3 regions of the Lysinibacillus sp. BNK-21 genome follow, and region 1 is predicted to be linked to each of the others. Evidence: riboswitches for the same ligand, from Rfam matches in the RefSeq annotation. Region 1 holds a riboswitch; each other region holds the start of a gene.

The links. A riboswitch is a leader RNA that binds a small molecule or an ion and turns the genes downstream of it on or off. The one in region 1 is predicted to bind lysine.
Region 2: another riboswitch for lysine. It lies ahead of ACMGGO_RS21430 (amino acid permease); the one in region 1 lies ahead of ACMGGO_RS05630 (aspartate kinase).
Region 3: another riboswitch for lysine. It lies ahead of ACMGGO_RS11345 (transporter substrate-binding domain-containing protein); the one in region 1 lies ahead of ACMGGO_RS05630 (aspartate kinase).

What each region holds. Positions count from the first base shown of each region.
Region 1 is NZ_JBLQTS010000001.1:1,122,434-1,130,163, forward strand. It holds gene uvrC (excinuclease ABC subunit UvrC) at 1-1,049, shown strand, start outside; lysine riboswitch at 1,157-1,334, shown strand; gene ACMGGO_RS05630 (aspartate kinase) at 1,468-2,694, shown strand; gene ACMGGO_RS05635 (YslB family protein) at 2,793-3,227, opposite strand; gene ACMGGO_RS05640 (succinate dehydrogenase cytochrome b558 subunit) at 3,500-4,108, shown strand; gene sdhA (succinate dehydrogenase flavoprotein subunit) at 4,175-5,929, shown strand; gene sdhB (succinate dehydrogenase iron-sulfur subunit) at 5,935-6,714, shown strand; gene ACMGGO_RS05655 (acyl-CoA thioesterase) at 6,910-7,374, shown strand; gene ACMGGO_RS05660 (helix-turn-helix domain-containing protein) at 7,562-7,730, shown strand, end outside.
Region 2 is NZ_JBLQTS010000001.1:4,267,939-4,275,668, forward strand. It holds gene ACMGGO_RS21405 (Nramp family divalent metal transporter) at 1-1,080, shown strand, start outside; gene ACMGGO_RS21410 (ABC transporter permease) at 1,128-1,817, opposite strand; gene ACMGGO_RS21415 (ABC transporter ATP-binding protein) at 1,810-2,733, opposite strand; gene ACMGGO_RS21420 (sensor histidine kinase) at 2,864-3,799, opposite strand; gene ACMGGO_RS21425 (response regulator transcription factor) at 3,806-4,498, opposite strand; gene ACMGGO_RS21430 (amino acid permease) at 4,649-6,112, opposite strand; lysine riboswitch at 6,194-6,370, opposite strand; gene ACMGGO_RS21435 (CynX/NimT family MFS transporter) at 6,549-7,730, shown strand, end outside.
Region 3 is NZ_JBLQTS010000001.1:2,232,615-2,240,344, forward strand. It holds gene ACMGGO_RS11310 (acylphosphatase) at 1-278, shown strand, start outside; gene ACMGGO_RS11315 (hypothetical protein) at 615-827, opposite strand; gene ACMGGO_RS11320 (5-bromo-4-chloroindolyl phosphate hydrolysis family protein) at 1,244-1,894, shown strand; gene ACMGGO_RS11325 (toxic anion resistance protein) at 1,891-2,958, shown strand; gene ACMGGO_RS11330 (DUF6501 family protein) at 3,007-3,204, opposite strand; gene ACMGGO_RS11335 (amino acid ABC transporter ATP-binding protein) at 3,468-4,199, opposite strand; gene ACMGGO_RS11340 (amino acid ABC transporter permease) at 4,212-4,937, opposite strand; gene ACMGGO_RS11345 (transporter substrate-binding domain-containing protein) at 5,108-5,965, opposite strand; lysine riboswitch at 6,085-6,271, opposite strand; gene odhB (2-oxoglutarate dehydrogenase complex dihydrolipoyllysine-residue succinyltransferase) at 6,612-7,730, opposite strand, start outside.

The DNA.
Region 1 (7,730 bases):
TTGGCTATGCTGTTGAAAAAGGATGGATGTGTGTTCAGGTTTTCTTTGTGCGTCAAGGAAAGCTGATTGAGCGCGATGTCTCAATTTTTCCCATCTATCAAGATGCAGAGGAAGAATTTTTAACATTTGTTGGGCGCTTTTATGAAAAGCCAGAGCATATTAAGCCAAAAGAAATTTTTATTCCACAAGCCATTGATGCAGCTATCTTAACAGAATTATTAGAAATTAAAGTGCTCACACCGAAAAGAGGTCAAAAGAAGGAATTGGTTGAATTAGCTACCAAAAATGCTGAAATTGCTGTGGCAGCTAAATTCCAGCTAATAGAGCGTCAGGAAGAACGTACGATTGGTGCTTGTGAGGCACTTGGTGAAGCAATGGGCATTAGTACACCTTTACGAATTGAAGCTTTTGATAATAGTCATATGCATGGAACGGATGCAGTATCTGCTATGGTTGTTTTCATTGATGGGAAGCCTGCGAAAAAGGAGTACCGAAAATATAAAACGCGTACAGCAGCCAAGCATGATGATTACGGTGCAATGCAGGAGGTTATACGTCGTCGCTATATACGTGTTTTAAAGGAAGGACTACCATTACCAGATTTAGTCTTAATTGATGGTGGTAAGGGACAAATGGAAGTAGCCCGTGAAGTACTAGAAGATGAGCTTGGTCTTGTTATACCGATTGCTGGTTTAGCCAAGGATGATAAGCATAATACATCTCAGCTCTTGTTTGGTGATCCACCAGAAGTGATTAGCTTAAAACGTACAAGTGATGGCTTTTATTTATTACAACGAATTCAAGACGAAGTCCATCGCTTTGCTATTACCTTCTTGCGTCAACAGCATGAGAAGCATGCCATTCAATCTGTATTAGATCATATTGAAGGGGTAGGACCAAAACGAAAGCAACAGCTGCTTAAACATTTCGGTTCAGTCAAAAAAATTCGAGAGGCGAGCGAGCTAGCATTACAGGAGGCTGGGATGCCCGCTAATTTAGCAAGCCAAATTTTTAGCTATTTTCAGCAACAATCATTGTCAAAGGAATAGGCATGTGCTATGGTTATAAATAACATTGTTTTCAATGTTATGGAGAGCCAACTGCGTGACTAGTTTGTTTACGCTAAGGCTTAATGAATTGAATACATTCACTTTAAAGTGATGATAGAGGTGCAAGATTCAAGAGTAACACGATGGAGGATGGACAAGTCCAGAGATATTGTGTGAAAGGGGAGCTTGCCGAAGTACAGTATTGTTGTTCCATTGCTGTACTGGTTTTGCATTTAAGAAATGTAAGACTGTCGATTCTAAACGTTTCGGAGAGCTATCACACATGCGCAAGTTACGATTATTGTACATGTTATAGGCAGCTTTCACGTTATGTGGAGGCTGCCTTTTAGTTTTCTAGAAACGGTTTTACCCCCCATAATTTGGTGAAATACATGAACTGGAAGGGAGAACGAAAGAAATGGCTAAAATCGTGATGAAGTTTGGAGGAGCTGCATTAGCTTCTACTGAACAAATCCAAGAGGCTGCTAGGAAAGCGATTGCTGAAAAGGACAAAGGATTGGATGTAGTAGTGGTCGTTGCAGCAATGGGACACACTGCGAAAGAGATGAAAATGATGGTACACCAACTAACTGACGATGTGTCGAAAAGAGAATTAGATGCAGTTTTGTCAACTGGCTCTCAATTATCTAGTGCTTTATTTACCATCGCTTTGCAGGAAGCAGGCTATGAGGCTGTGTCTCTAACTGGATGGCAAGCTGGTATACATACGGATGGTATGTATCGACATGCTCGTATCGACTATATAGATATTAGTCGTATGGAAGAACATTTTGCACAGGGACAAATTGTGGTTATTGCTGGAGAACAAGGGATTGACGAAGTGCACAATATCACCACGCTTGGAAAAGGTGGAGCTGAAACAGCTGCTGTTGCACTTGCCATAGCATTGGAAGCGGAGAGAGTAGATATGTATACAAATGTGGATGGTGTTTATACAGCAGATCCACGATATGTTCCCAATGCCCAAAAGCTTCAAGAAATTTCCTATGATGAAATGTTGGAATTATCGAATTTAGGGTCTCATATCATACATCCTCGTGCGGTGGAGTTAGCGAAGAAATTTCAAATGCCTGTTATTATACGTTCAAGTTTAATAGAATCAGTAGGCACTTTATTGAAGGAGGAAGTGGAAATGGAAAAAAATTTAGTCGTTCGTGGTGTTGCATTTGAATCAGATATTATTCGTTTAACAGTAGGGTATGATGCTTTTTCCAATGCTTCATTAGCAGATATATTTACGGTTCTTGCAGAGAACCGTATTAATGTAGATATTATTGTCCAAGCCATTATTGATGGGTTGAAGCCAACTGTATCGTTTTCCATTTTAAAAGAGGAATTTGCGGAAGCATTACGTGTTTTAGAGGATAGTAAATTATCACTTGGATTTAGTTTTGCTGACTTCGAAATTGGACTAGCAAAAGTTTCTATTATTGGTTCAGGCATGGCTTCCAATCCAGGCGTTGCTGCTCGTATGTTTGATCGGTTACGTCGTGAAAATATCCCTGTAAAAATGGTTAGTACTTCTGAAATAAAAGTGTCCGTTGTTGTACCACAGGATGATATGATCCAAGCAGCTAATGCTCTCCATGATGAGTTTAATTTAGAGCAAGCACTTTACATATAATAATAGAAGAAACAGCATTTTATGTAATTGACCGAAATAAAAGGAAGAAAAAAGAAGGATTGTCATCCCATTCTTTAATGGGAAACAATCCTTTTTAATTATTCTGAGGGAATGGTATTCATAATACGTTCTTTAACGTCCCATTTGACTGTAAACATGACGTATTGTTGCTTTTCCCGTTTTTCATTATAGCATTCTGTCAGGTAGCCTTTAGCTAGTTGAATTTGCTCTGCTATAAATCCTGCTTCAAGTTTAAAGCTACGCTGCTTTATTTGAAGAATTTCAGGGTCATTTGTCAAATGGAAAATACGTCCATCTTTTGATTCCTTTATGAGTTCTAATGTACCCCAGCAGGCATCTGCGAAAAATGCGATAAGTTCATCTTGACTTTTACATGGGAACTTGCGAGCAAGCTCTTTACCTGCCCAATAAAGGACGTCATCTTCATGTTTACCGAGTATAGAAGATAGAATATGATCACGAATGATCTCATAGCCAAATGATGAGATTGTAGGAGATGGAGTGTTTAACATTGTTATCCTTCTTTCTTAGAATTTTCTTAAAATTTAACGGTAATAAAGTAATGATAGATTTTTCGAGAAAAAACGACGCATCATGTACTAGATTAGTTCTTTAATAAGCTCTATGAAAAACTCCGAGTTGCCTTGACGCTCGTAGCTCTTGAGAGTACAATAAACATGTCATAATATTGTACCATGATGAAATACACAGTCAATGAAGTATCATTTACAAAATGATGACTTCTTTTGTTGTGCTATTTTAAGTACTAAGGGGGGTAACAGTCTTGTCGAAAGATCGAGAGTTTTTATGGCGTCGCTTACATTCTCTACTTGGGATCATTCCAGTAGGTCTGTTTTTAACGATGCACCTGTTCATTAACTTTACAGCAACAGGCGGGGCAGAAAGTTACAACGATGCTACCGCAGTAATGGAAAAGATTCCATTCCTTATCCTAGTTGAATGGATTGTCATCTATATTCCATTAATGTTCCACGCATTCTATGGTGTCTACATTGCATTCACTGCTACACCAAACACAGGACGTTTCAGCACGTACCGTAACTGGATGTTCTCTTTACAACGTTTTACTGGTGTATTCTTAGTGATATTTATTGCATGGCATATTTTCCAAACTCGTATTCAAAAAGCACTTGGCACACACGTTGATTACGACATGATGGCGAATATTGTTGCTAATCCATTCATGCTTGGATTCTACATTGTTGGTATTTTATCAGCAACTTTCCACTTATCTAACGGTTTATGGGCATTCCTAGTAAGCTGGGGTATTACACAATCTCCTCAGTCTCAAAAGATCGCTACTTACGTAACAAACATTCTTTTCGTAATTCTAAGTGTAGTTGGTGTGGCTGCTATTTTAGCTTTCGTATAATTCAATAGAAGCTACGATAGAGCACATGCAATCATTGCAATTTTTTAAGAGGAGTGAGAAATAATCATGGCGAAAAGCAAAATAATTGTTGTCGGCGGTGGTCTTGCCGGTCTGATGGCAACGATTAAAGCAGCTGAAGTTGGTACTGAAGTTGATTTATTCTCATTAGTTCCTGTAAAACGCTCACACTCTGTTTGTGCGCAAGGCGGAATTAATGGTGCGGTAAATACTAAAGGTGAAGGGGATTCTCCATGGATCCACTTTGATGATACAGTTTATGGTGGGGACTTCCTAGCGAACCAACCACCAGTTAAAGGTATGTGTGATGCAGCACCTGGCATTATCCACTTAATGGACCGTATGGGTGTTATGTTCAACCGTACACCAGAAGGACTTTTAGATTTCCGTCGTTTTGGTGGTACTTTAATGCACCGTACAGCTTTCTCTGGTGCAACAACAGGTCAACAATTACTATATGCGCTAGATGAGCAAGTTCGTTCTCATGAAGTAGCTGGTTTAGTAAATAAATATGAACACTGGGAATTCCTTGGTGTTATTATCGATGAAGACGGCGTTTGTCGTGGTATCGTAGCGCAAGATATGCGTACAGAAGAAATTAAATCATTCCGTGCAGACGCTGTTATTATGGCGACTGGTGGCCCTGGTATTATCTTCGGTAAAACAACAAACTCTGTTATTAACACAGGTTCTGCTGCTTCTATCGTTTATCAACAAGGTGCTTCATATGCGAATGGTGAATTCATTCAAATTCACCCAACAGCGATTCCTGGAGATGACAAAAACCGTCTAATGTCAGAATCAGCTCGTGGTGAAGGTGGTCGTATTTGGACTTATAAAGACGGTAAACCTTGGTACTTCCTAGAAGAGAAATACCCAGCTTATGGTAACTTAGTACCACGTGATATTGCGACACGTGAAATTTTCGACGTTTGTGTAAACCAAAAACTTGGTATCAATGGCGAAAACATGGTATACCTAGATCTTTCACATAAAGATCCACATGAATTGGACGTTAAACTTGGTGGTATCATCGAAATCTACGAAAAATTCGTAGGGGATGACCCACGTAAATTACCAATGAAAATTTTCCCAGCAGTTCACTATTCAATGGGTGGATTATGGGTTGACTACAATCAAATGACTGAAATTCCTGGTCTATTTGCAGCAGGTGAATGTGATTACTCTCAACATGGTGCAAACCGTCTTGGTGCAAACTCATTATTATCTGCTATCTACGGTGGTATGGTTGCAGGACCAAACGCAGTAGACTATGTAAAACACCTTAAAAAGCATGCTGAAGATCTTCCACAAGAGATTTACGATGCTCGTGTAAAAGAGGAACAAGCGAAATGGGATGCTATCATGAAAATGGAAGGCACAGAAAACGCTTACTTACTGCATAAAGAGCTTGGTGAAATGATGACTGCTACAATGACTGTAGTACGTTACAATGATCAGCTTGAAGATACATTGAAAAAACTTGATGAGCTTACTGAGCGTTGGAACAACATCAACATCAATGATACGCAAAAATGGAGCAATCAAGGCGCACACTTTACACGTCAGCTTAAAAATATGTTAGTGCTTGCAAAAGTAATGACAAAAGGTGCACTATTACGTAATGAATCTCGTGGTGCACACTATAAACCTGATTTCCCTAACCGTGATGATGAGAACTTCTTAAAAACAACAATGGCGAAGTTTGACCCAGCTACTGGTAATCCAATCATCACGTACCAAGAAGTCGACGTTTCATTAATCCCACCACGTAAACGCGACTACTCTGCGAAAGGAGACTAAAAGTTATGCAAATCGCAGCTAATACTGGAAGAATGGTCAAAGTGGAAATCTTACGTCAAGATACACAAGGCGGCAATAGCTACTGGCAAAAATTCCAAGTGCCTTACCGTCATGGTATGAACGTAATTTCAATTTTAATGGAAATTCAAAAAAATCCTGTTACTGAAGATGGTGTAAACACATCACCAGTATCATGGGATATGAACTGTTTAGAAGAAGTTTGTGGTGCATGTTCAATGGTGATCAATGGCCGTCCACGTCAATCATGTTCTACACTAGTAGACCAATTGACAGAGCCGATTAAATTGGAGCCGATGAAAACATTCCCTGTTATTCGTGACCTACAAGTTGACCGTGAACGTATGTTCAACGCACTTAAAAAAGTTAAAGCATGGGTACCAATCGATGGTACGTATGATTTAGGTGAAGGTCCACGTATGCCAGAAGGTAAACGTCAATGGGCTTATGAACTATCTAAATGTATGACTTGTGGTGTATGTATGGAAGCATGTCCAAACGTGTCTGAAAAAGCTTCATTCATCGGACCAGCTCCATTATCACAAGTACGTCTTTTCAACACTCACCCAACTGGTGCTATGATTAAAGATGAACGTTTAAATGCGATTATGGGTGATGGTGGCCTTGCAAACTGTGGTAACTCTCAAAACTGTGTTGCTGCATGTCCAAAAGGTATTCCTTTAACAACATCCATCGCTTCATTAAACCGTGCAACTACAGTGCAAATGTTCCGTAACTTCTTCGGTTCTGACCACTACGTAGACTAATATACGGACAAGCTGAACTCCCTTACACGAAGTGTAAGGGAGTTTTTTATAGTTATAGAAATGAAATTTATCAAGTTGTTTATTTACATTTTTTCTATGATAATATAGCATTTTCTTTTATAATGAATATGTATTCATTTTGTTTGCCGTTGATTGATAAAAGACGTGCAATTACATGACAGGGGATGGTATATCATGAAGGCAAATTATATCGATAATTTTCAAGAGTGGGAAAAAGGTTTTTCATTTTTTAGCGAGGTACGAGTGCGATTTTCAGAAACAGACATGTATGGTCATATGAACAATACGATTAGCTTTACATATTTTGAGCAAGCAAGAATTGATTACTTCAGACATTTAGGAATTTTAATGCCCCCAGTTGGAGAAGAGAATGTGAAATCTATACCTATTGTAGCCGATTTACAATGCGATTATGTAAAGCAGGTATTCTTTGATGACGTACTACGAATCTATACAAAAATCGCGCAAGTTGGGAATTCGTCGATGGACATTCACTATCTAGCAAAAAATCAAAAGGACGAAATCTGTTTCACTGGTCGTGGGACAATTGTACAAATGGATCCTCGTACAGGTAAAAGTGTGCCGATTTCAGAGGAAGAAAAAACGAAATTCATTCAGTTGGCCATTCTGCCTCACTAGTTCAACATATAAGTATATGTGAATTTATTGAAATAGTAGGTTTTGCTTTTTACGTAAAATTTATGAATGTAACAATGTAATTTTCGAAATTTTTAAGGAAACATGGAATAATCATGCAAATAGCCGTCACCGCTTCCTGCCCCTTAACATAAGTTACAATACGTGCGGGGGAGGAGGGTGTAACTGAATGAATGGCTCTCATCATCGTTCTCTTTTAACAAACCGAGAACGTGAAATATTTGCGCTTTTATTAGCTGAAAAAACAACGAGAGATATTGCAGAGCAGCTTGGTATTAGTGAAAAAACAGTGCGAAATCACATTTCCAATACAATTCAAAAGCTAGGTGTAACGAATC
Region 2 (7,730 bases), 3.1 Mb from region 1:
ATAGCCTTTTCTAATTTAATGGCCGTGTTAATTCAGTCCCTGTCTGCCAAGCTTGGGATTGCGACAGGAAAAAATTTACCTGAAGTAGCACGCGAGCATTTTTCTAAAAAAACATCTATCTTTTTATGGATACAGGCGGAATTGGTCATCATTGCCACAGACCTCGCGGAATTTATCGGAGCAGCATTAGGGCTTTATTTACTTTTTAATATCCCAATGCTTCCCGCCGCATTGATTACAGCAGTAGGTTCATTCGCTATTTTAGAGTTGCAAAGAAGAGGATTTAGAGCCTTTGAAGCAGGTATTTCTGGCATGGTTTTAATTGTTGTATTGGCATTTGCCTTCCAAACATTTTTAGCGCAGCCAGCATGGGGCGATGTGGCGATTGGCATGTTCACACCACACTTTGAAGGTGTAGATTCACTATTATTAGCAACAGGTATTTTAGGTGCAACCGTTATGCCTCATGCTATTTACTTACATTCTTCTTTAACTCAAAGTCGTATTATTGGTCGAAATGAGGCAGAAAAAAAACGTATTTTCCGTTTTGAATTTATCGATATTATCATCGCTATGATTATTGCTGGTGCCATCAATATGAGCATGCTCATAATTGCCGCAGCAGTATTCCATACCCAAGGCGTTGTAGTTGAAGATTTAGATGTTGCCTATAATGGCTTAAAAGATGTTCTGGGCCCAATGGCTGCCATTTCCTTTGGTCTTGGTTTACTTATTGCAGGGCTTGCTAGCTCCTCTGTAGGGACTTTAGCAGGTGATGTAGTCATGCAGGGCTTCATTCAAAGAAAAATACCTCTTTATTTACGTAGAGCGATTACCATGGTGCCACCACTTGCAATCATTGCCTCTGGTGTGAATGCTACCTATGCTCTCGTTCTTAGTCAAGTTGTTTTATCATTTGGTATTGCCTTTGCACTTGTCCCTCTTGTTATGTTTACAAGTAAACGAGACATTATGGGAAGCCTAGTTAATCACCGTATTACAACTGTTTTAGGTTGGTTTGTCGTAGTCATTGTTGTTACGTTAAATATTTACTTACTGTGGGAAACAATTTTTGGATAACAAAAAGCCAGGTACTCTATAGTAATGAGCACCTGGTATCTTTTTGATTAAACATCCACCTTTTCGATATTTCTAATGGCTAAATAAGCAATACCAAGACCCACGATTGCTAAAGTAATTGGAATAATAATTATATCGTTTAAAGTAAAGTTACCTGAATTTGACGAAGTTACAGACACAATTATAATAGATGAAATAATAGTTGTCGGTATAGAGTATTTTCTCATCCCGAAATACAATGGGATTAAAGCTATACCTGAGGCAGCAATCGCATTCATCAATACAGAAGGTATTTGCTGGATAATTAAAGAACTAGATAGTACATCAGGAATTAATTCATATCGATCGCTTATGATACAAAAAATGGTTGTAATAAGAGCATTGGAGATAATGATCATACTGAAAGTAAATAGCATGACAATAGCAAGCTTTGCGACCATTAATTTCTTTCTACTTATAGGATACATAAAGGCTAATGTAATGGTTTTAAATTTATATTCTCCGATGATTAACTTAGCTATTAACGTAGAAGCAAAAATCATAAAAACTGCTCTTACAAATGAATCAATAACACTGAATGCAACCTCATAATTTTCAAGCCCTGGGTCTCCTTCCACTTTAGAAATAAATAAAATCATAAACAAAAAACCAAGAATAACAAAATTAGCGATAATGGCTCCTTTAACATATGAACCTAAATGAAATTTTTTCATTTCTAAACGCATTAAATTAAGCATGGACAACACCTCCATTGATTAGCTTTAAGAAATAATCCTCTAATGAACTAGTTTTTTTACTAATCTCTTCAATCTCAACGTCATGTTCAATTAATGCTCTCGATAGGCTTTGTTGGGATACTGTTGAGTCGTATATACGTATAGAGTTATCATCCATCAGCTTAAAATTCGTAATGTTTAATTCGCTTTCAATAATAAACGCTGCCTTTTTCCCATCACTTACGATCACTTCCGTATAATTGACCTGATCACGATTAATAGTATCCATTGCTACCTCAGTGATGAGCCTTCCATTCTTAATAACACCTATTGTATCGACCAATTGTTCTATTTCAGCTAGAATATGACTAGAGATAATAATAGTTATGCCGTACTCCTTACAAAGCATCTTGAAAAGCTCTCTTAACTCCTTTATCCCTACTGGGTCCAATCCATTAATTGGTTCGTCTAATATAAGTAACTCTGGCTTTGTAATAATGGCCCTTGCGATGCCTAATCTTTGCTTCATCCCCAGAGAAAAATCTTTAACCTGCTTATTCTCTGTATTCGATAACTTTACTAAATTAAGAACATGTGCAATTTCTTTCTTATCATAATAACCCATGTATTCACAATGTAATTCCAGGGTCTCTCTAGCCGTTAATTTTTCATAAAAAATAGGATATTCAATAATTGTCCCCATTCTTTTTAGTATTTCATAGGATTTGTCCGTCAATTTCGCCCCCAAAATTTCTACATCCCCACTTGTAGGTTTCGTAAGATTAGTTAGCATCTTCATAACAGTCGTTTTACCCGCACCATTAGGACCTAAAAATCCATAAATCTCACCTTTCTTAACGTTCATATTGACAGCAGAAACAACTTCCTTTCCATCGTACACTTTCGTAAGCTGATTTGTTTTTACAATGTATGTCATGTAATTCTCTCCCTCAATTGTGACTAGTTTCATTATAAAAAATGAAACTCTCTATTTTATTACTGCATTCTTACAAATTTCTTAAGTAAAAAAGCCTGCAAAGCATTAAAGCTCTACAAGCATAATGGATTCAATACATCATTCGCTTTAACGAAATCGTAAAAATAGTTTTTTCATAGGGAATACTCGATAAACGGATCGAGCCATTCATTATTTCTACAAGCCGCTTTGTAATCGTTAGTCCCAGACCGCTACCTTGGAAAGATTTATTTCGAGAATCCTCAAGTGTATACATCCTTTCAAAAACGCGATCGATATGGTATTCATCAATGCCCTTGCCACAATCCCACACATCAATATCAATATTGGCTTCATCGTTTCTTATAGTAATTCCAATTACATTGCCATCTGCTCCATATGCAATAGCATTAGACAGTAGATTGTTTAGCACTCTATTTAATGCTTCTTCATTACCAAGTGCATATATGGAGCTTTCAGGGATATCAATTTTAATATCTAATCCCAATGAAGTAACCAAATCGTAAAAAGACAAAACATTTTTTCGGCATATTTCACTGACATTGATTTTAGAGATTGGATAATCTGTGTCCCCAGCCTCTAATTTTGCCAAGTCAAAAAATGTATGAATAATTTTTAATACTTCTAATGTTTTAGCATGTACACCCGTAAGTAAACGTTGCTGTTCCTCGTCACTAATCCCGTTTTGAAGTTGAAGCATTTCAATATAGCCAAGTACAACGGTTAAAGGCGTTTTAAGATCATGTGAAATATTGGCCAACATCTTTTTCATGGAATTTTCCATTTTACGATGTGTAGCCTGAATTTTTTGATGTTGATCTAGCAAAGTATTCAGTGTAATAAGTAACTGTTGAATTTCTGAATTTGTAGTTGTTACTAGAATCTTTTCATACGTCTGTTCATTCACAATTACGTGTAGTTTTCGATGAATATATTGGATAGCACGTTCTTGTTCCTTCTTGATTTTCCATTGAAAAATAAGAATGCCGATTAGCAATACAATGATTAATAATAATAGAAATATCATATATTTTTACCCTTCAAATTTATAGCCGATTCCCCATAGGGTTTTAATATAGTGAGGATGTGACGGATCATCTTCTATTTTTTCACGGAGTCTTCTGATATGTACATTTATAATATTTTCATCTCCATAATAGGCATCTTTCCATATCGTCTGATAAATTTGCTCTTTGGTAAAAACTCTGTGACGATTTGTCACAAACAATTTTAAAATGGAAAATTCCTTTGATGTCAGCTTTATGTCTTGTCCGCTCTTTGTTATTGAGAAATTAACGATATCTATCTTTAAATTATCAATTTCGAGTACCTCTTGCTTTTGTTCAGCTTGACTAGAGTATTTCGTAGCTCTTCTGATAACAGCCTTTACACGTGCTGAAAATTCTAGCATAGAAAAGGGTTTAGCAATATAATCATCTGCCCCTAACCCTAAGCCCAATGCTTTATCAACATCACTGTCTTTTGCAGACATAATAATGATAGGAAGTGCTGCCTGCTCTCTAATAATCTTTAATACTTCCAATCCATTTAATTTAGGAATCATAATATCTAAGATGACTAAATCAAAGGTTTTTTGCAAACAATTTTGTAATGCCTCTTCGCCATTAGTCACTGTTGTGACATGGAAACCTTCCATCGTTAAGTAATTAGAAACCATTTCACGAATGGCTTCATCGTCTTCTACAAGTAAAATATGCTTTTGCACTTTGATGCACCTCTCCTATCAAAACCCAATTTCCATATGTATATTACATTACCATATTTATGATGTATCATTAGAGATTTGTTTATGAGTGTTGAAAAAAGAGCTGCTCCATAAACCATCACTCTTTGGTTTATAGAACAGCTCTATTATTTAATCTTCAACTTTTAAATCACAATCTTCAAGTGGAAGCATTTTTGTTTTGTGCTTTAATTTATAGCCAAACCATAATGCTAAAAATAATGGAATCCCAATATACGAAACAAGGATACCGTACCAATCAATCTTATCGCCTGTAAAGGCTGAGTAATTTTGTCCAATGACTACGATCATACAAACTGTAAAAGCAAATAATGGTCCAAACGGATATAATTTGGCTTTATAAGGTAATAACTTTGGATCTAAGCCTTGTGCATCAAACGCTCGGCGGAAACGATAATGACTAAACGCAATCCCTAGCCATGCAATAAAGCCAGACATTCCAGAAGCATTTAATAGCCAGATATAAACCACTCCATCGCCAAAGAAGGATGCCAAAAATGCTAAGCAGCCTACAGCTAATGTTGCCATAAGTGCATAAATCGGAATACCTCTACGACTTAGCTTTGCAAAAAATTTAGGTGCATGTCCATCCACTGCTAATTGCCATAACATACGAGAAGATGCATATAGTCCTGAATTTCCTGCTGACAGCATAGCCGTTAAAATAATGGCATTCATTAATGAAGCAGCAAAGGCAATACCTAGGCGGTCAAACACTAGTGTAAACGGTGATACTGCGATATCTTCTGATAATAAACGTTCGTCTGTAAATGGAATTAACATCCCAATTGCACCAATCGCTAAAATATAGAACAAAAGAATACGCCAAAATACAGATTTAACAGCCTTCGGAATATTTTTACCAGGATCATCTGTTTCACCAGCTGTAATTCCTAGTAATTCTGTCCCTTGGAATGAAAATCCTGCAGCTAGGAAAATACCAAATGTAGCAAGGAAGCCACCATGGAATGGCCCATCACTAACAAAGAAATTAGTGAAACCTACAGGAGCCTGCCCACCTAAAATACCAAAAATCATTAGTAAGCTAATGATAATAAAAACAATAACCGTTGCTACTTTAATCATGGCAAACCAATATTCACTTTCACCATAACTTTTTACGGATAGTAAATTAAATGTCAATACAACAGCAATAAATAATACTGTCCAAAGTGCTGATGAGCTATCTGGGAACCAATATTTCATAATTAATGACACAGCAGCAATTTCGGCAGCAATGGTGATTGCCCAGTTATACCAGTAGTTCCAGCCTAATGCAAAGCCCAAAGCAGGATCTACAAATTTGGTTGCATACGTACTAAATGAACCTGAGGATGGCATATAGGCAGCCATTTCCCCTAAGCTTGTCATTAAAAAATACACCATAATACCGATTAAAGCATAGGCAAGCAATGCTCCTCCAGGCCCTGCCTGAGCAATTGCACCTCCACTGGCTAAAAATAGCCCCGTACCAATTGTACCGCCTAAAGAAATCATTGTAATATGACGGCTTTTTAATTCTTTTTTCAGCTTCGGCGCTTTATGTCCGAGCTGATTTACTTTTATTTCACTCACGATATAGCTTCCTTCCTATTTATGAGGCAAAAAAATGCCATCACATATACACTGTGATGGCTACGTTAATCCTCAGTTTTCCTACATGATAGCTCAACACGTTGTGCAAACGTGACAGTTCTGTTCCTTTCGGAGACAGCCCCAGCATGAGGTTTTCAAGTCCCCTCACACTTCGGCAATATTTCCTTTCAACTAATTTCATCAATGCTTGTCATTTCAATTAGCATACTTATAAATATCGCGACCTCTACCTCAATACAAACATGAGGCATATAATTATTAAATTTATGATGTTTATTATACTAACATAAGACCATAGACATTTCAATACAACCATAAATGTTCTGTATTTTATGAATCTTCTACTATTTTTAATAGTGTGATAAAGTGTTATAGTAGTTCAATTAGAATGGTTATTATTAGGGGGGATTTTATTTTGACTACAAATGATCATTCCACTAGTTTTCCAAGTAAAAAAATTAGCTGGAAAGGAACAACCTTACTTTTAGTCTTTGGAGTTATCTTTATAGCCTCTACATTACGAATGCCACTAACTGTTGTTGGCCCAATTATATCCTTTATCCGTGAAGATCTTGGAATATCTAATGTATTGGCAGGCTTTCTAACAACGATACCATTGCTGGCTTTTGCTGTTATATCTCCATTTGCACCCGTTGTAGCACGCAAACTAGGGCTTGAGCTAACATTATTTTTATCAACTTTTCTCTTGGCTTTAGGAATTGTCCTACGTTCACTTGGTACTACAGAATTACTTCTATTGGGTACTGTGTTAATTGGCGTAGCCATTTCTTTTGGAAATGTACTAATTCCAGGATTATTGAAGTTGAAATTTCCCTATCATGTGGGTTTATTAATGGCCTTTTTCACCATGTCCATGAATTTTACTGCTGGCCTTGGTGCTGGTATTAGCTATCCGATAGCTAATTCATCGTTAGGCTGGCAAGGTGCACTTTCCATTGCACTCATACTCGTTCTAATTACAATCTTAATTTGGATACCTCAACTAAAATCAAATAAACCAGAACCAGTTACTACATCTAAGAAGACCAGTACACCTTTATGGAAATCACCTGTTACTTGGGCTGTCACAGGGGCAATGGGTTTACAGTCTTTATTATTCTACACAACAGCAGCTTGGATACCTGAGATCTATATTGCTCAAGGTTTAGCACCTGATAAAGCTGGCTGGATGTTTTCAATCATGCAATTCTCACAAGTACCAATGGCCTTAGCAGTGCCTATTATTGCTGGTAAAATGACTTCTCAACGCCCACTTGTATTGATGTTTACATCCTTCTATTTAGTAGGCTTTGTTGGGGTTGTCATGGAATGGACAAGTCTTGGGGTACTGTGGATGGTTCTTCTAGGGTTAGCAGGTGGTTCTTCATTTGCCCTAGCAATGATGTTCTTCACTCTCCGTACTCGTACTGCATTTGAAGCAGCAGATTTATCAGGCTTTGCACAATCTTTGGGTTATTTATTTGCCGCAATTGGTCCTATTCTTTTTGGCTACTTGCATGATTTATTTGGCGGCTGGAATATTGCGGGATGGCTCTTTGTCGTTGTAGCAATGTTACTCTTCTTTTGCTCAATGAGA
Region 3 (7,730 bases), 1.1 Mb from region 1:
ACAAACGAGCAAGTATAAAATTTTTTGGTGATGTCTATGGCACAGGCTACCGATTCTTCATCAAGCAAAAAGCTATTGAATTAGGGTTAAAAGGATACTGTCGATTGAATGACGCAGAGCAAATTGAAGTGGAAGTGGAGGGCTCAGAAAAGGCACTCAATGAATTTCTCCTTTTTGTCCAAAAAGGCGTTAGTCCCCAAGCCGATTCCAATTCATTTTCTTTAGAATTATACGATGATTTAAAAGGCTATATACGTATGGAGTCAGACATTGTTTAATGTCTGGCTTTTTTGTAGTGTTGTTGGGTTCAACAAATTTTAAACTAACACGGCGTTTTATTGTCACATATGAAGTAATACAATTTACTTGTCCTTGTTGCGGATATAATGCATGAAAAACTACTAAATACTTACCAGATATGTGCAATTTGTATATTAGATTGGGTGCATGCGAAGAACGATGTATTGCGTTTGTAAGAAAAACAAACAAAAAAGATTCAAATTGGAAGCCGTTTTTCTAGAGAGCTGACACTGGGCTATGGGTTCTTTGAATGATGCCTCCTCTCCTAGTTATTGAAATCAAAAAAGTCATGCTCTTAAGAACATGACCTATCGTCATTTTTTGATTTTTATTTTTTGAATGGCAGCAACTAATATTGATTCATCAGTGATTTTCACATATTGATTTTTAGATTCCTTCATATAGCCTTCTTTGTTTAAATAGGCTTTTAATTTTGATTTTTTCTCAAAGACTTTTTCTTTCACTTTCTGTTCACTTACTGGTTCATCCATATTTTTTGTAATAGACACCAGAAAAATTTTCGTCATCCTATATCCCCCTTTGTATCAGTTACGAATTCATTTGGAAAAAGTTTCATACAAGACTCATTCATTTTGGATGAAGATGCTCTTCTTAGAGAATAAACCGCTCCTTTTCGAGTTGGAGCCGCTCATGGATCTCACTTAACCGCTCGCGTTGAGGCAGAAGCCGCTCTTGAATCAAATTACGCTCCTCTATTCAGTGACCGAGATGCAAAAAATCGCTCATTAAGATGTCAGAATGGCTCCTTAGGATAACAAAACCGACTTATTCATCGAAACAACTCACTTATTCTATGTATTATCATTGAGAAAGTTCACAAATAGCAGTAAAATTTATGTAAGGGATTAATTTTCAATGAAACTTTATGTCGATTATTTCGTATAAGAAGATAGACATATTGAAAAGCAAGGAGGATGAAACAATGCTTAGTGTCGGACAGTTTTTCTCTAGACATAGTGCCAGCTTTCTTATTTCGCTCACAACTGTTTCTATCGCAGCAATTGCGGCAAATCCTGGATTCTTCCTTGGTGGTTTACTGTTTGCGGGTTCCTATGCGACGAGTACAGCGTTGCTGAAACATAGACAAAAAAAGAAAGTCATGCAAATAGCAGGCATCACAAAAGAAGAATTCAAACACATTGAAACACAAGTATTAACAGCTAATAAGCATATTCAAACATTGAGTCAAAACTATTTACGTGTACGTTCTGTTTCAGCGTTTAAACAACTACTTGAAATGACGCGTATCTCTAAAAATATCGTCAAAATCGTCAAGACAGACCCACGTAAATTTTATAATGTGGAACCATTTTTCTATGCACACTTACCTTCTGCTGTAGAATTAACGGATAAATATACAATGCTTTCCAAGCAGCCAGTGAAGGATAAGGAAATTCAATTAACTTTATCCAAAACACGTGAAACCCTAACTGATTTGAATGACACCATTCAAATTGATTTGAAGGATGCGCTTGCAAATGATATCGATCATCTGCAAATGGAGATTGAATTCGCAAATCGTTCCAATCTTAGACGTAGAGAACAATTGGACTGGCGAGGCGATGATAAATGACAGCAAACGAACACGCATTTCAACTAAATACCATACCAGGGCTTTCTCCACTAGTCCAATCCTATTTAGAAACAACTCCGCAAAACGAGGCGATGGCGACTTATGAAACGCTATCGCCTCTTGCACAAAGTCGTGCATTACTGTATGCCAGTCAAATCGATTTGACTGATTTTGAATCATTGCTGTCCCTTGGGCAAGATTCACAGCGAGCTCTGTCTCAATTTGCCGACCGCATGCTTGCTCAAGTAAAGCAAAAGGATGTCACTAAAATTGGTCAAATGCTGGATTCTTTAATGCAGACGTTAGATCGAGTAGATCCAACTGCTTTGGAACCAAAAAAGCAAACCTTTTTCAAAAAAATCTTTGGCAAAACCGAGCCTAATGTGAAGCAAACACTCACAGAATTTGAACGTATTAGTATACAGGTGGAACGCATTGGCGTTCAGCTAGAACGTGCACAGCTTCAGCTGATAAAAGATGTTGAAAACTTAGAGGCGCTTTATGCCCATAATCGAGGATTTTTTGAGGAATTGGCAACGGCGATTGCCGCAGGACAAATGAAAAAGCAGCAAGCCATTGAGGTAGAGCTACCTGCACAAATAACGAGTGTCCAAGCTACCAAACAGCCACTTGCGATCCAGCAATTAAATGACTTTGCTGCTCAAATCGAAAGACTCGATCAACGTATTTATGATTTACAAGTATCACAGCAAGTCGCTCTGCAAACAGCTCCTCAAATTCGTATGATTCAGCAGGCCAATCAAACATTAGCTGAAAAAATTGAGTTTTCTATCGTTACCTTGATTCCGCTCTGGAAAAACCAACTGGCGATGATGCTATCGATGCATATGGATCATCATTATGCACGTTTAGAGGAGCGATTATCAAGGGCTCATGATCGCTTCTCAAGTCCCACGTTTGAACAGCAAGTTTCGAAGTTTAAAGAAACACAGCAAGAGCTGCAAACAGCAATTAAAGATGTCTTTGCCCTGCATACCGCAACTGAACAAGAGAAACAACAGCTACAGGATGTGGCGGGTGCTAGCAGCTATCAGCGAGATTAACAAAAAAATGGGTGGCTCAGCAAATGTTCTGAACCACCCTGTTTGTTTTTATTCAAAATAATCTTTATAGTAGCCACCGACATTACCTGTGTTGTCGATGATAAAAACGAACTCTTCTGTTTCATTTTTCACTTCATACTCTTTTCCTACTGTCAATACGTTTGATACTAAGTATTTCGATGCATTTGTATGTTTGCAAGTAACCGTTCGTAATGTTGGCGCATCTTTCCATTTTAAATGTAACATATTCTCTCTACCTCTCTTTACTAGCAAAAGCTAATGTCTATTGCTTATTTTATAATATTTTTGGTCTTTTGTGGAGAAAAAAGAAATACTATACCTATTCTATCCAAAAAAAATGAATATTTGAGGTGTTATGATGAGTTTTGGTGGTGTACCGCAATGGTTTTTTATCATTGCTGTAGCATTCGCAATCTGCTTTGTACTTTATGCAGAATGGAATTCTAGAAAATAAGTGAGTCCAACAGGTTGGACTCACTTTTTTGTGCTTATTTTAATGTACGCTTTAAAAATTCCTTCGTACGTTCATGTTGTGGATTGACTAATACTTGTGCTGGAGGGCCTTCTTCCACAATTACACCTTTATCCATAAAGACAACACGATCTGCTACTTCTTTGGCAAATTCCATCTCATGTGTCACGATGAGCATCGTATTGCCCTCGTTTGCTAGCTGACGCATTACCTTTAATACCTCACCCACCATTTCTGGGTCTAATGCGGATGTTGGCTCATCGAATAGCATTACATCAGGATTCATTGATAAGGCACGAGCGATGGCCACACGCTGCTTTTGTCCACCCGAGAGTTGACGGGGCTTGGCATTCACATATTGATCCATGCCAACGATTTTCAAATATTTAAGCGCCGTTTCTTCTGCTTCTTTTTTCGAACGTTTTAACACTTTGATTTGGCCCACCGTGCAATTACTTATGACATTGTGGTTGTTAAATAAATTGAACTGCTGGAACACCATGCCTAAATGTGTGCGATATTCTTGAATATTGTGCTTTTCATCTAGGATGTCTTCCCCTTTATAAATAATTTGACCGCCACTTGGCGTTTCTAATAAATTTATGCAACGAAGCAATGTGGATTTACCAGAGCCAGAGGAGCCAATTAAACAAACTACCTCCCCTTTTTCCACTTGGAAATTCACATCTTTTAACACTTGGTTACGTCCAAATGATTTACTTAAATGCTCGATTTTAATGACTGCCATTTGTGCGTCCCCCTATACGGCTTCTTTTTGTTCTTTTTGATAGGCATCAGGACCATCTAGACGTTTTTCAACATACAGAAGGATGCGAGATGCGGTAAATGTCATGATGAAATAAAGAACACATGCAACGAAGAATGATTCGAAATAACGGAAGTTGTTACCCGAAATTGATTTTGTTTGGAAGAATAATTCCGTTACTCCAATGACATTTAATACGGCTGTATCTTTAATATTCATGATTAATTGGTTACCTGTCGCTGGTAAAACATTACGCGCTACTTGTGGTAAGACAACATGAAGCATAATTTGGAAGTGATTCATGCCAATTGCTGATGCTGCCTCGTATTGACCATTATCAATGGATACAATACCGCCACGAACAATTTCTGCCATATATGCCCCAGTATTGAGGGAAACGACTAAAATACCTGCTGTAATAAAGTGCATATCGATACCGAATGCGATATCTAATCCGTAGTAGACAACCATAGCTTGTACAATCATTGGTGTACCACGGAAAAATTCAACATAGCATGTTAGTATAAAATTAATGAGCTTTAAGCTATAAAATTTCACACCTTTTTTACGAACTGGAATCGTATGCATAATTCCGATGAAAAATCCGATAAATGCACCAATAATTGTACTAATACTCGAAATCAGTAACGTATAATACGCACCTCGTAAAAACATTTGCCAGTTGTTTTCAATAATTGAAAGTATCCATTCAAGACTCATGATGTTCCTCCTAACAATGTCATCTTGCTCGCTTATTTCTTTTGTGTCCTAGCTCTTTCTACTATTCTATGATTTGTCACGCTAGGACATTATCATTATGTAGAGAGGTTCTCATTTTGATAATGATGAAATGATCATGCACGGACTAATTGCTAGTCCGTGCCATGTCATTATTGTGCTGCGGGTTGTTGAGAAATAGCTTCTTCCATAATCGCTTGACGATCATCTTCTGAAATGCCTTTTAGGATTTCATTGATTTTTTCACGATTTGCGTCATCTTTACGTAAGCCTACAGCAATTGAAGTATTTGATAGGTCTGTATCAAAGCCTTCTTCAAATGCTACATATGTGAATTTATCGTTGGCAGCAGAAGCGGAAATGCCCTCTGGACGTTCAGCTACATAGCCATCAATTTTACCTGCTTCTAACGCCACACGCATTGCTGGGAAGCTCTCCATTGCTGTTTGCTTTTCTACGCCTTTAATTTGATCGATAACTGTGTAGTTTGATGTATTTAATTGTGATGTAATTTTAGCACCTGAGAAGTCTTGAATCGATTTTGCGCCTTCATATTTGCTACCTTTTTTAATAACCATAACAAAATCAGAAGTATAATAGTTTTCTGTAAAATCAATTGTTTTCTTGCGTTCTTCTGTTGGTGACATACCTGCAATAATTGCATCAATTTTGTTTGATTGTAGCGCTGGAACTAAACCGTCCCACTCCATTTTAACAATGACTAACTCTTTGCCTAGACCTTCAGCGATTTTCTTTGCCATTTGTACATCATAGCCACCTGCATACTCTGCATTATCCGCAATTTTCACTGCGCCATTTGCATCGTCTTGCTGTGTCCAGTTGAACGGTGGGTAGCCAGCCTCCATTCCAATTCGGAATTCACCGCCACCTTCTTCTTTGTCAGTTCCAGCATCACTTGAACCGCCCTCTTTTTTGTCACTTGTGCCACATGCAGCTAGCACAATTGCCGTCATGATAGAGATCATTACTAACAACCATTTTCTTTTCATGAAAAACTCCCCTTTTCTGTAAAAAAATAAGACAACTGTACTAAAAAAGACCTAAGTTTATTGAACTTAGGTCTTACCTTTTATGACAGTTGCCCAAATCCTCACTATAATTTCCATGTTTCCGAGATAGCACAACCTAGTAAATCTGGAAATCCATTTACTAGGACAGTCCTGCACTTATTCACTGCAGACCCAGTATAAAAGTACGAGCTCCTTTTATACTTCGGCGATATTTCCTTCTTCATTGCGTCTTCGCTTGCTTTTACTCAACAATGAACTAATAAATACCGCGCCTCTACCTCACTGGTAACAATTCGTGAGGTTTGTTTATTTAATTGATATTTAGATACTACTATAAAACTAATATGTTCGTCAAGACGATTTTAACATTTTTCTGACTAATGACAATATTAGGATATTGTGCGTTCTGCTTCCACTTTAAATCGTTGAACTTTTGTTGATATTTCTGAAAATTACAACAAATATTTATTATAGAGTATGTTCTACATGTGAGAAAAGTTGCGTTTTTTTCTTTCTTTGCTCCTCTAAACGATGTACCATTCGTACTCTTTCAAGCATAGAATCGGTCAATACCTTTCGTCATACAAAAAACCCTGCTGAACATTGTTCGCAGGGTTTAATGGAATTATGAATTTAATAATAAATCTTCAGGATTTTCGATTAATTCTTTAACTGTTTTTAAGAATCCTACAGAATCTTTACCATCGATGATACGGTGATCGTATGAAAGTGCTACATACATCATTGGACGGATTTGAACTTCACCATTTACTGCAACTGGACGGTTTACAATTGAGTGCATACCTAAAATACCAGCTTGCGTACCGTTCATAATTGGTGTTGACATTAATGAACCGAATACACCACCATTTGTGATTGTGAATGATCCACCAGCCATGTCATTTAAGCCTAATTTTTTATCACGAGCTTTTGTCGCTAAGTTAGCAATATCTTTTTCGATTTCTGCAAAGTTTTTGCTATTTGCATCGCGTACAACTGGTACGACTAAACCTTCTTCAGTCGATACAGCAATACCGATATCAAAGAAGTTATTTAAATGAATTTCATCGCCAGAGATTTGAGCGTTTACGTATGGGTATTTTTTCAGTGCTGCAACAACAGCTTTAGTGAAGAATGACATGAAACCAAGTTTGATGTCGTTTGCTTTTACAAACTCTTCTTGTTTACGTTTACGAAGTGCCATGATGTTTGTCATGTCAATTTCGTTGAATGTTGTTAACATTGCTGTTGATTGTTTAACTTCTAATAAACGTTTTGCAATTGTTTGGCGACGACGGCTCATTTTTTCAATTGTTACACGGTCAGAATTAGCTGCTGGTGTGAATACTACTGGGCCACCTGAAGTTGCTACGGATGTAGGTGCTGCTGCTGGTGCTACAGCTGGTGCTGTACCATGAGCTGCTACATCTTGTACACGTACACGTCCTTGTGGATCTACTGGAGATACCGCTGCAAGGTCAATACCTTTTTCACGTGCAAGACGACGTGCTGCTGGAGATGCAACTACACGCTCACCAGAAGTTTCTTCTACTGCTGGAGCTGCTGCAACTGGTGCAGGTGCTGCTTGTGGCGCTGCTGGTGCAGGTGCTGCCTCAGTTGGTGCTGCCGCTGCTGGAGCTGCTGCTGCGCCTTCGCCTGCTTCTACTACTGCGATAACTTGACCAACTAGTACAGTATCGCCTTCTTCAGCTAAAATTTGTGTTAATACACCTGCTTCTTCAGA